Regions from separate parts of the Rhizobium sp. BR 315 genome, predicted to be linked through region 4. Evidence: predicted binding sites of a transcription regulator. Region 4 holds the regulator's gene; each other region holds the start of a gene.

Region 1 (3,163 bases), on a different contig from region 4:
TCCCAGAGGTTCTGGCTGTCGATGATATCCTGGAGCTTGGCGCCCTCTTCCGCCGTCTCGTCGGAATAGTTCATCATCAATTCGTTGTAGCGATTGAGGATTTCCGTTTTGGCGGAAACGCCTTCCATGACGTTTTCGAGCGCGGTCTTGGTCGGGTCGAGCTGTGGCTCCTGCGGCAGGTAGCCAATGGTCGCGCCTTCGGCCAGCCAGGCCTCACCGGTATATTCCTTATCGAGGCCGGCCATGATGCGCAGCACCGTCGACTTACCGGCACCGTTCGGACCGAGAATACCGATCTTGGCATCGGGGTAGAAGGAGAGATGAATATTCTCGAGGATCTTCTTGGCGCCATAGGCCTTATTCAGACCGGACATATGATAAATGAACTGACGTGCCATAGCTTGGGTTACTCCACGGGCGGATAACATTGCGAATTGTGCCGCTATGTAGGCGAAACCCGGCCCTCGGGCAACGGCGAAACCTTGTCCGAGGGCATTTATCCGCGCCGCAAAGGCCGGAACAGCTTAGAAACCGGCCGCATCCACCACGCCGCGATCGCAGCCGAACGACGTGCTGCCGGCACCCTGGATCAGTTTTGCAAGCCGCGGCTCGCTGCCCTGCTGCGGATCGATCGCATCTTCGGACAAGCCGATCGTCAGTTCAGAGATCATCCTGACGTTACCGACCTTGCGGCAGCTCATCTTGATACGCGCATTGGCATCCTCGCCGAAGCTCTGGTCGAACGCGGCCTTGATGCTTTCCGCATCCAGCTCCTTGCCGATATTCTTGGCGAAAAGATCGCGCACGGCAGATGTATTGAGTTCGGCGACTAGGCCGGCAGCAATGGAAAAATATTGGTCGGCGCTGAGCTTGGTGCAGGTGCCGTGCTTGATCCATTCATGCCGTTCCAGACCGGATTGCGTGCCCGGCATGACCTTGTCCAGCCTCGCCTTGACGTCCTGCGACAGCTGTACCGCCGGCAGATCCTTCCAGTCACGGCCGCGATCCGCCTGTTTCAGATCATCCGAAACGTCGCAATATTCCTGCCGCATCGGCCAAAGGCCATGCAGCGAGAAATTCGTGGCATCATGATTGCTCGACGACTGGTTCCGGCATTCCGCCTTCTTCTGGTTCGTCGCGCAAAATGCCGGCTCCCAGCTTGCCGCCAGGATAAAGCGCGTGCGCCCCCGGCTGTGCTCCTGCGCCGCTGCGCTCGCGACTGTCCCGACCGAAAGGAGCACAACCGCAAATACCCGAAGCAAATGCTTCATTCCATGCCTCCAAATTAGAACATTATAGGAACAAATATGCAGTTTGGCCGAGCGTATGCAACCCTGAGAATCACAAAGCGCGAAAGAATTTATTTCTGTGGGCTTCGATCCCTATCCATTGCAATCCACCGGCTGATAAACTTTCGTCGAAATGGGGAGGAACCATGCATGTTCGCCGAGACGCAACGCCTGGATAGTCCAACAGGCGCGACGATCGCCTATCATCACACGCCGGCTTCAGGCGAGGCGCGCGGTATCCTCCTGATCTCCCACGGCCTTGCTGAACATTCGCGCCGCTACGAGGCTTTCGCGCATGCCATGGCCTCCCACAGCTTTCACGTCTACGCGCATGATCACCGCGGCCACGGCGAAACCGTCGCCGCCGATGCCCCGACCGGCCGTTTCGCGCGCGGAGGCGGCGTCGATCAGGTCATTGCCGACGTTCTGGCCATGCGCGAGCTTGCTGCAGCTGCCCATCCCGGCCTGCCGATCATCCTGTTCGGCCACTCGATGGGCGGCTTGATCAGCCTCAATACTGCCGTCACGCACCCGGATAAATTCGATGCCGTCACGGTCTGGAATTCCAATTTCAACCCAGGCATTGCCGGCCGTGCCGCTCAGCTCATCCTGAAGACGGAGCGCATGTTCAAGGGGTCGGATGTGCCAAGCGGGCCGCTGCCGAAGCTGACCTTTGGTGCCTGGGGCAAATCCATCGCCAATCGTCGCACCGAGTTCGATTGGCTGTCGCGCGTCCCCGAGCAGGTCGACAAGTACGTCGCCGATCCCCTCTGCGGCTTCGACGCATCCGTTTCGCTCTGGCTGGACATATTCGAACTCAGCTTTCGCGCGCCGCAAAAGGCGTATCTCGGCCGGCTCCGGGGCGACATGCCGATCCATCTCGTCGGAGGTGCGAAGGATCCGGCGACGGACAACGGGAAAGCGATTTCCTGGCTTTCAAACCATCTGAAGGGCGCAGGCTTCTCTCATATTACAACGATCATCTACCCAGACATGCGGCACGAAACGCTGAACGAAATCGATGCCGATCAAGCCATTGCCGACTTTGCCGATTGGTGCAGGAAGATCACGGCAAGGAATTGATTTTCAAAGGAATACCCCAATGAACACCAGCGGCGGCTCCTCGCTACGATTGCCGCAGTCGGAGCTGACTTTCGGTCTTGCGATGATGTTCCTCTCCGTCATCCTTTCGCCGATTATCGATATCTTCTCCAAGCTCGCGGCGGCCACCATTCCGCCGGCCGAAGTTACGGCCGCACGCTTCATCTTGCAGGCGCTTTTTGCCCTGCCGATGATGGCCATGCGAGGGCAGTGGGGTGTCTGGACATGGCGTCGCAGCGGCGTACATGCCATCCGTGCCGGCATGCTGACGCTGTCCATGGTCTCGTTCGTGACCACGCTGCAGGTCATGGAAGTCGCCGACGCCATCGCCATCTTTTTCGTAGAGCCGATGATACTGACTATTCTCAGCAGCATCTTCCTGAAGGAAACCATCGGCTGGCGGCGCTATACGGCCTGTGCAGTCGGCTTCTTCGGCGCGATGCTCATCATCCAGCCGAGCTTCCAGGAAGTCGGCTTCGTCGCCTTGCTGCCCGTCGTTACCGCCCTCTGCATCGCCGTCTACGTAATGATCACCCGCGTCGTCTCCCATAGCGAGGATGCCTGGCCAATGCAGTTCCAGACTGGCATATGGGGCATCGCCTTCAGCCTTATCCTGCTCCTCGTTGGCAAGGCAACGGGATTTGCAATTCTGAATACGGTCATGCCTGACTTGATAGCCATGCTCTATCTGCTCGGTGTCGGCATCACCGCAGCCGTCGCCGGCATTCTCACGGTACACGCCTATCGCGCCGTGCCGGCCTCGAAGCTGGCGC
Region 2 (3,163 bases), on a different contig from region 4:
CTGCCCGGCGAAATCCCTGCCGCCGAAATAGCTGTCGAGATAGCGCCAGCGGCCGCTGGCATAGCCGATGTCATGCGAGCCATTGCGGCAGGACGGCAGTCGCTCGCCGTCGCCGACATAGGTCTCGGCCTTGGCGATGACAATAAAATCGTTCAGCTCGGTAAGATCCGGCATGACGCTCTCCAATTCTGGTGAGCGGCTACAATGCCCGCGATCAGGCGGCTTGTAAAGAACAAAAAGAGAACGTTTGCAGCTATTCGCCGTTTCCGCAGGCCTTCTGGCCGATATCGTCCTGCCAGTCCTGGATGCTGACGGTCTTGGCCTCGGCTTTCAGCGTCTTGCCGTCCTTGGTCACTTTGCCTGTTAACACGTTGTAGTCGCAGTTATGGCTGTTATTCGGCTCGAGCGTATCGCGGGAATCGTAAGTGTAGCCGGCAACTACGAAATTGTTGTTGCGATAGGCAAGCGTCAGCGTTTGATGCCAGCGATCCCGCCCGATGGCATCATTCTGCGAGACGATCGCGATCGAACCGTTCGGCAGCGCCGAGATCGACGGTTCCTGGCCGACGATGCCGCCGGGCGCGACGCTGCCCCATATCTTGTTCGGAGCGCTTGCGGCGAGCTTCAGCAAGGAGTGTTCGTCATCGCGCAGATAGATATAGACGCCGATCGGGTTGTCGGCCTGATCGTCCTCGGCGCCTGCTGCGAGCAGGGCGAGATCCGGTTTGCCATCCTTGTTCCAGTCGCCGATCGCGGCGTCAATGATGCGGCCGGGCGCGGCGGTGTCGTCAGCATGAGCAATCGTTGCCGCCGAAAGAAGAATGAGAGCGCAGGCAAGTGATTTCATCGTAATGTCCCCGTTTGCTTCTGCATAGCGCCGGACCATTTCCGCGTCCATCCGCAGGCGGAAAAGTCGGGTGATGAATTTTATTGACACCTCTATTGACTCTCGAACAAAAATAGAACAAAAAGAAAACATAACGAGTAAGGAGAGCGTAAATGACCGATATCATTCGAGACGTTGCAGCATTCACCTCCATCGTCATGTTCGTTGCCAGCTTTTCCCTCATCATGATGGCGATGTGAATTTTATCCTCCATATGCACATGCTTGCTCCCGTATTTGATGGGAGCAACTTCTGGACTTTATGATCCGCAATGCCGAAAATAGCACTGATTCATTTTGGCATGCGGAAGGGTATGAGATGGCAGATGTAGGTGGCAGCGGCGCGGTTGCGCCGGTCGGCGAAATGCCGGAATTCGTACACCTGCGGGTTCATTCCGCCTATTCTCTGCTAGAGGGCGCACTGCCGCTCAAGAAGATACTGGCCAAGGCCGCCGGCGACAGTCAGCCGGCCATCGCAATCACCGATACCAATAACCTCTTCGTTGCGCTGGAATTCTCGCAGAAGGCGATGGACGAGGGCCTGCAGCCGATCATCGGCTGTCAGGTATCGATCGACATGGAAGATGGCGGCGAGGGCGAGAAACGCGGGCCGCAGCAGGCACTGGCGAAGCTGCCGTCGATCGTGCTGCTTGCCTCCACCGAGGAGGGCTATGAGCGCCTCGTCGATCTGGTGAGCCGCGCCTATCTCGGCGGCGAAGGCAATAGCGCCGTTCACATCACCACGTCATGGCTGGAGGAGATTGGCACGGAAGGCATGATCGCCCTGACAGGATCGTTGAGCGGGCCGGTCGACATGGCGCTGAAGGAAGGGCACTCCGGGCAGGGGCTCTCCCGGTTGCTGATGCTGAAGCGTCTCTTCGGCGACAGGCTTTATGTCGAGTTGCAGCGCCACGGCACCTATGATCGCCGCCACGAGCAGAAGATGATCGCGATGGCTTACGAGCATGACATTCCGCTCGTTGCGACCAACGAGGCCTTTTTCCCGACGCGTGACGATTATGACGCGCACGACGCGCTGATGGCCGTTGCCCACAATGCCATCGTCTCGGACGATACGCGTTTCCGCCTGACGCCGGATCACTATCTGAAGAGCCGCGCCGACATGGCGAAACTCTTCGCCAATCTGCCGGAGGCTTTGGAGAATACGGTCGAGATCGCCCGCCGCTGCTCCTTCGTCCTGAAGACGCGCAAGCCGATCCTGCCGCGCTTCACCGGCGCCACTGACGATGCGGAAGAGGCCGAACGCGCCGAGTCCGCGGAGCTGCGCGCCCAGGCAGTGGAAGGGCTCGACCACCGCCTGGCTTCGCTCGGCATGGCACCGGGTTACGAGGAAAGGGAGTATCGCGACCGGCTGGAATTCGAGCTCAGCGTCATCGAGCGCATGAAGTTCCCCGGCTACTTCCTGATCGTTGCCGACTTCATCAAATGGGCCAAGCGGCATGATATCCCGGTCGGCCCGGGTCGTGGTTCAGGTGCGGGCTCGCTGGTCGCCTATGCGCTGACCATCACCGACGTCGATCCGCTGCGCTTCTCGCTGCTGTTCGAGCGCTTCCTCAATCCGGAACGCGTCTCGATGCCGGACTTCGATATCGACTTCTGCCAGGATCGGCGCGAAGAGGTGATCCGCTATGTGCAGGCCAAGTATGGCCGCGAGCAGGTGGCGCAGATCATCACCTTCGGTTCGCTGCAGGCGCGCGCCGCCCTGCGCGACGTCGGTCGCGTGCTGGAAATGCCCTATGGCCAGGTCGACAAGATCTGCAAGCTGGTGCCGAACAATCCCGCCAATCCGACTCCGCTCAGCAAGGCAATCGAGGAGGAGCCGCGTCTGCAGGAGGAGGCGGACAAGGAGCCGGTGGTCGCCCGCCTGCTCGATATCGCCCAGAAGATCGAGGGCCTTTATCGCCATGCCTCGACGCATGCCGCCGGTATCGTCATCGGCGACCGGCCGCTTTCGAAGCTGGTGCCGATGTATCGCGATCCGCGCTCCGACATGCCGGTCACCCAGTTCAACATGAAATGGGTGGAGCAGGCCGGCCTCGTGAAGTTCGACTTCCTTGGCCTGAAGACCCTTACGGTTCTGAAGACGGCGGTCGATTTTGTCGCCAAGCGCGGCATCAGCATCGATCTCGCCAGCATCCCGCTCGACGACAAGAAGACCTATGACATGCTCTCGCGCGGCGAGACGGTTGGCGTGTTCCAGGTGGAAAGTGCGGGCATGCGCAAGGCTCTCATCGGCATGCGCCCGGACTGCATTGAG
Region 3 (3,163 bases), on a different contig from region 4:
AAACACTGCTTCATCCCCGCAAACAGGCTGGTGCGGGAAAGGAATCGTCTCTCAAATTGCCGCTTCAAGCGTCCGGTGTGCCAAGCTTGAATGTCATGACCGGCCGACAAGTCGGCCGGTCATGAAACTTGGTCTTAGCGGCAACGAGCCTCATAGCGGTTGCCATAGCGGTCGCGGTAGATGCAGTAGCCGCGGCGTTCATGCGACTGGCCGATGAGGTTGCCTACGAGGCCGCCGGCGACTGCGCCAACAGCTGCGCCACCCCAGCTATGAGTGGCAACGCCGCCGATCAGAGCGCCGGTGCCAGCGCCGATGGCTGTGCCTTTTTCCGTTGCCGTGCACGACGCCAGTGCGCCGACGATGGCGATCGCGACGATGATCTTCTTCATGATGTTAGCTCCTGGTGCTTCGAAGTTTTCAACAATGATCTGCGGATCAGATCCGCCCCATCAATAGCAGAATAAGAACAATGACGAGAACAAGCCCGAGACCACCCGACGGGCCATACCCCCAAGCGCGACTGTAGCCCCAACTCGGAAGTGCGCCAATCAGCAGCAGAATCAGTATCACAAGCAATACTGTACCAAGCATGATATGTCTCCTCCATGTCCGTGCCCGAATATTCCCAACGCCTTGAGCCATCCAGCGACACGCTTCAGAACCTCTACCGTGACCGCTCGCGATGCGCGCAGACGGTGTTCCCAGCACTTCTGCCTTAGAAACTTGCGTGGCATAAAATTGTTCCGGCTAAGAAATAAAAATCCCGACGCCGAGGGCATTCATGGTCTGCGAAATCTTAACGCGGTGGCGCGAGCCGGCAGGAACCGCGGGTAAGGCGAGACTTAATCTTATGGTTAAAATATAATTAAAATACAATAGGTTGCGGTGAACAAAACGGGAAAAAGCCCATGTCTGCGATTCGTCGACGATTCGTTCTGCATTTGAGCCTTGGTTAATATGGAAGCCGCTGGAGCACGATGGCGATCCCTCCGGACGAAGGGAACAGCGGGAAGCCGCCATGGGCGGAGGCCGCCAATAGTCGCCGAAAAGTAGCGTTCGGGAGGGCTCGATCGGTTAACGCAAGGGTGTTTGCGGAGGAGTTCGCGAACATGCTGGTTCTTCATGTCGCGATGTCGCCCCATCCGCGCCACCATATATAGCCGTGAATAAATGAAATACATGCATGAATCAGCGATTCGTCGCCGAATCGTTCGAGCTTTGATCGAAGCGTTAATGTCTGCAATCTATGAATGTAAATATCGATTTTTATATTTGTGCTCGCCGAAAGACTGATCGCAATCCACGATTCGGCTCGAATCGCGACTTCAACCATCGAGAGTCCAGTGTGAATCGCTGGCGAAGACGCTACATATTGTGGGGAACAAAGGTAGAATCGGCCGAAATCAGCGATTCGTCGCCGATTCGTTCCGGCTTTGACCCGAATCTTAACAGAGCGGCTGGAATCGGAAAAATAGTTATCCTTTACAAATGATTAACCATGGTCGCTTGCGAAAAGCGGCTTCGTTCGGATTCATCACTTGACTCGTTTTCACATGGAGAGACCGGTGAAATCGCGATTCAGTATCTGGTGGGAATCTATGATTCGAATTCCATATGTAGTAGCGAACACATAGGGAACACTATCGAGTCAGCGATTCGTCGCCGATTCGTTCTCAGGCTGTTCCGGAATCCGCTGGACTCGTATGGGATGTAGGGGCAATGTATCTTCCAGTTGAAACGACCCATTGCGAAATCGATTGTTCCGGCTACTGTTTTTTCATTCAGGTCTTGCCTTTGTCACATATGGTCGTCATCTCTTCCTTTCTTCCAAGAGGAGCTTGCTGATCGGAAGACGGTAGTTTCTCGCCCATACACGGACCAATGACTAAAATCTCGCAGCCTATGATCCTGAGCGGACGCGGCGTAACCGCGGTGCTCGGACCGACTAATACCGGCAAGACCCATTATGCCATCGAGCGTATGGTGGCGCACGGCAGCGGCGTTATCGGCCTGCCGCTGCGGCTGCTGGCGCGCGAGGTCTATACTCGCGTGGTAGAAAAGGTCGGGGCTCAGAATGTCGCCCTCGTCACCGGCGAGGAAAAGATATCGCCGCCCAATGCGCGCTATTCGGTCTGTACGGTCGAGGCCATGCCGCGAGAGACGCGGGCCTCTTTCGTCGCCATCGATGAGGTGCAGTTGGCTGGCGACCTCGAGCGCGGCCATATCTTCACGGACCGCATTTTGCATTTGCGCGGCCGGGATGAGACGCTGCTGCTCGGTGCCGGCACGATGCGGCCGATTCTCGAGCAGCTTCTGCCCGGCATTACCGTTCTCGAGCGGCCGCGGCTTTCGCATCTCTTTTATGCCGGTCAGAAAAAGATCACGCGACTGCCGCAGCGCACCGCGATTGTCGCCTTCTCTGCCGACGAGGTCTATGCCATCGCCGAGCTTATCCGTCGCCAGCGCGGCGGCGCCGCCGTCGTGCTCGGGGCGCTCAGTCCGCGGACCCGCAATGCGCAGGTCGCACTCTATCAGGCCGGCGATGTGGAGTATCTGGTCGCGACCGATGCGATCGGCATGGGTCTCAATCTCGATGTCGATCACGTGGCCTTCGCTCAGGACCGCAAATTCGACGGTTACCAGTTCCGCAATCTCAATCCGGCCGAACTCGGGCAGGTCGCGGGTCGGGCCGGGCGCCATCTGAAGGATGGCACTTTCGGCGTAACGGGCCAGGTCGATCCCTTCGACGACGAACTGGTGCGGCGGATCGAGGGACACGAGTTCGATACGGTGAAAGTGCTGCAATGGCGCACCAAGGATTTCGATTTCTCCTCTATCGCCGCGCTGCGCGCCAGTTTAGAAGACGCGCCACGCGTGCAGGGCTTGACGCGGGCGCTGCCTGCGGTAGACCAGCAGGCGTTGGAATATTTGTCACGCGACCTGGAGATTGTCGATCTTGCCAGCAACCCGGCCCGGGTTGAGAAATTATGGGAAGCTTGTGCGCTTCCGGACTATCGGCGCATAACGCCCACACAGCACGCCGATCTCATTGCTACCCTCTTTTCCGATCTTGTGCGCTATGGCACGGTGAAAGAGGACTTTCTTGCCGAACAGGTGCATCGCGCCGATCGGACAGATGGCGAGATCGACACGCTTTCGGCAC
Region 4 (3,163 bases):
ATTCGTGCTCATGCTATCTCCTCGAAGGCGAACAACGCCCCCTGTTCGGGCGCCAGCCGTGCCAAAATACGATTGTTCTTACGCGTATATGTGACGCCGTTAGCAGCGAAATGCGACGATGTCACGGAAAGATCGCGCGTTTTGAAAAGGATTGCTCGCGCCCGCAAGCCCGGATCATGATCGCCGACCCGCAAATCGTAAAATGCTTCTATCCCTTGCGGCGTCAGAAGCTCGATATCGGCGTTGGCCGCCTTGATCGTCAGCCCGAAGGAGTGCTCAAAAATTCGGGGGTTGCCGACGACGTGCTCGAAGAAGCTGCGGAACGCGGCCGGCTTCGTTGCCGACATCGCTACCCGTGCAATGCCGGTCACGCCGTTCTCATGGCGCTCGAGCGCGCCGCGATCCGCCGGCAGCGGATTGATGCGCTGACAGCAGAAGGCCAGAAAATCCGGCGCTCGCAGATCGGCGGCAAAGGCCAGGCGAAAACCGGCCGTGGTTTGCGTTCCATCCGGCATCCTCATGGGCCGGGAGAAATCCAGCATCCGCCCCGCCGAGATCGTGGCAGCCCTGAAACGTTTGTCATCCACAGCAGCATCATCGGTACCGAAAACCACTGCCGAGAAACCATCCTCGCTGACACGGAAGCGATAGGCCTGATCGCGCGCGACGAAGACATTGCCATCGGCAATGCTCGTCTCGCATTGCTCTTGCGACGCCACACCCAGAGGTTCGAGATAGGTCTTGTCGGCAAAGAAGACGCAGGCATTCTCGGTGCCGAAAGGATGACGCGCGTCCGGAGCCACGGTAAAGCCGAGCTTACCGAGACGTTCACGCGCCAGAGCGATGTTGACGGTCGGCAGCACGAGATGATCCAGCGGGTGCGGCGATGAAATCATGGTTTCTCCTGTTTCCCTGCAGGTGCAGATTTGCGCCTATCCGTCGCCTAATTCAAGATGGAAGCAACGAGCACAAAGCAGGCGGCGTGAACGAAACGCAATCTCGGAAACGTGATTACTGATTCTCTTCCATAGCGGGCTTATCCGACGAAGTGTCGTACGCGTAGAGGCATCAGACGCACCCGCTGAACCAGGAAAGTCTTCGTGGCGGTACGGACGGCATTTCCTATATTTATCCGCAGGTTAGCGCAGACGTGACGTGCAAGTGTCTTCAGGCGATACATTCGACAGTGATAATTATTTAATTGCCCGAACAAGGCTTTACCGAAATTTAAGCACTTGCGGAACACATATGGAACATATAGTGTCCGTTCTGGATTTGTTTCACGACTTTTTCTTGATCTGGGGTTCCAAGACGATGTTGACGCGCAAGCAGCAGGAACTGCTTCTCTTCATTCACGAACGCATGAAGGAGTCCGGTGTTCCACCATCTTTCGACGAGATGAAGGATGCGCTGGATCTTGCATCGAAGTCCGGAATTCACCGGCTGATCACGGCGCTCGAGGAGCGCGGCTTCATCCGCCGACTGCCGAATCGCGCCAGGGCGCTTGAAGTCATCAAGCTGCCGGATGCCTATAATTCGAGTTTGCAGCAGCGACGCGGCTTTTCGCCGAGCGTCATCGAAGGCAGCCTTGGCAAGCCCCAGCCCGTTGCCCCGCCGGCTCCACCGAAAGTGGCAAATGACGATCACAATAGTGCGGTATCCGTGCCGGTCATGGGCCGCATCGCGGCAGGCGTTCCGATCTCGGCCATTCAGAACAATACGCATGATATAACCGTTCCCGCCGACATGCTTGGTGCAGGCGATCACTATGCTTTGGAAGTACGGGGCGATTCGATGATCGATGCCGGCATTTTCGATGGCGATACGGTCATTATCCGCAATTCGACGACTGCCAATCCGGGCGATATCGTCGTCGCTCTCGTCGACGATGAAGAGGCAACGCTGAAGCGCTTCCGTCGCAAAGGCGCCTCGATCGCTCTCGAAGCCGCCAATCCGGCCTACGAGACCCGTATCTTCGGGCCTGACCGGGTCAAGGTTCAGGGAAAGCTGGTCGGCCTTATTCGCCGTTATCACTAGCCGGTGATGGCCGCGATCCGATGGGAGCACCGAACGTTCCGGTGCGCCAATCGTAGGTCCGATGCCGGGTCCATGGGCGCTGAGGATTTTCGAATGCTGTGGAGACGATAGGGATGTCGCCGCGCAGGTCCATTTCGACTGATCCGCTTCGCCGCAACGTCGCGCCGGTAAAGAGCATCGCGCCTGAGCGGCAGCGGTCGAGACGCAGGCGTATCGCTGTCACGACGATATTGGCCGTATCGCAGGCCGGTGGCAGATAGGCTGCGTTTTCGATGGTGACCAGAATGGTCCCATTCTCAAGCATTGCAACGCACCATGCGCCTTTCTGGCAGGCGAAGCTCCCCTGCATCGTCTGATCGAGGGCCTCTCCCATTGCCTTGCGTACCGCCTTCTGTTCGTCCGCGCTTAATCGGCGACGGCGCTGCTTCTTGCTGATCTGAGGAAGCCGGCTATCGGCAGGAAGGATCGTTGGAGGCTGGTGCTCAGCTGCAACCAGTGCCTTCTGCCATTGCTCGAAAATAAAGGTCTGTGGTCTTTCACGATTAGTCGCCAATATCCCGTCCTGCCTGAGAGCAACCAAGGCACCGTCCTCGGAGATCATCAGATCAGGCTTCTGCACGCCGGAGCCGAATGCCGCCGCGCCAATCGTCGCAAGCAGCAAGACGAAGCCCAGATGGCGCAGCCTGGTTCGCAGCACACTCATGATCAGAAAGCCGGCGATGAACGTCGGCATCAGCCATGCCGGCTGGCGTCCGAACGTGATATCGCCGCCCCAGCCGGCAACTGTCTTGGCAACAAGGATGACGAGCTCCAGTCCCTCGCCGGTGACTTTCCAGAATGGCCCGTCGAGGCCGAAAGGCATGAGCAGCATGGCGACCATGCCGAATGGCATGACGATAAAGGAGACAATAGGCATGGCGGCAAGATTGGCGGCAAGGCCGTATGTCGCCAGTCGGTGAAAATACTCTATCGAGAAGATCGCGGTCGAAGCGCCACCGATGAACGAGGTCGATAATATGCCGCCGAAGAAACGCGAAACGAACAGCAGCGGACTCAGGAACTTCGACCGTGAAAGGATGCTTTCACGATGCCGCCTTCGTTTCCAGAGCGTGTAGCCCGACACCAG

The links. Region 4 encodes LexA, which represses DNA repair genes until DNA is damaged. Its sites were predicted from a motif close to TGTTCNNNNTGTGTTCNG; they were not measured.
Region 1: a site for LexA is predicted at 1,287-1,304, ahead of QD409_RS08580 (ribonuclease T2 family protein). Genes of this name have one in related genera too.
Region 2: a site for LexA is predicted at 950-967, ahead of dnaE (DNA polymerase III subunit alpha). Genes of this name have one in related genera too.
Region 3: a site for LexA is predicted at 1,623-1,640, ahead of QD409_RS33700 (helicase-related protein). Genes of this name have one in related genera too.

Annotation. Positions count from the first base shown of each region.
Region 1 covers NZ_JARWKZ010000005.1:175,583-178,745, forward strand. The annotation lists gene ettA (energy-dependent translational throttle protein EttA) at 1-398, opposite strand, end outside; gene QD409_RS08580 (ribonuclease T2 family protein) at 525-1,271, opposite strand; gene QD409_RS08585 (alpha/beta fold hydrolase) at 1,440-2,372, shown strand; gene QD409_RS08590 (DMT family transporter) at 2,392-3,163, shown strand, end outside.
Region 2 covers NZ_JARWKZ010000014.1:55,471-58,633, reverse strand. The annotation lists gene QD409_RS16140 (DUF5680 domain-containing protein) at 1-174, opposite strand, end outside; gene QD409_RS16135 (hypothetical protein) at 254-847, opposite strand; gene dnaE (DNA polymerase III subunit alpha) at 1,205-3,163, shown strand, end outside.
Region 3 covers NZ_JARWKZ010000085.1:10,756-13,918, reverse strand. The annotation lists gene QD409_RS33710 (YMGG-like glycine zipper-containing protein) at 135-392, opposite strand; gene QD409_RS33705 (DUF3309 family protein) at 436-591, opposite strand; gene QD409_RS33700 (helicase-related protein) at 1,882-3,163, shown strand, end outside.
Region 4 covers NZ_JARWKZ010000004.1:109,296-112,458, forward strand. The annotation lists gene kdsA (3-deoxy-8-phosphooctulonate synthase) at 1-12, opposite strand, end outside; gene QD409_RS06590 (VOC family protein) at 9-896, opposite strand; gene lexA (transcriptional repressor LexA) at 1,315-2,037, shown strand; gene QD409_RS06600 (ComEC/Rec2 family competence protein) at 2,018-3,163, opposite strand, start outside.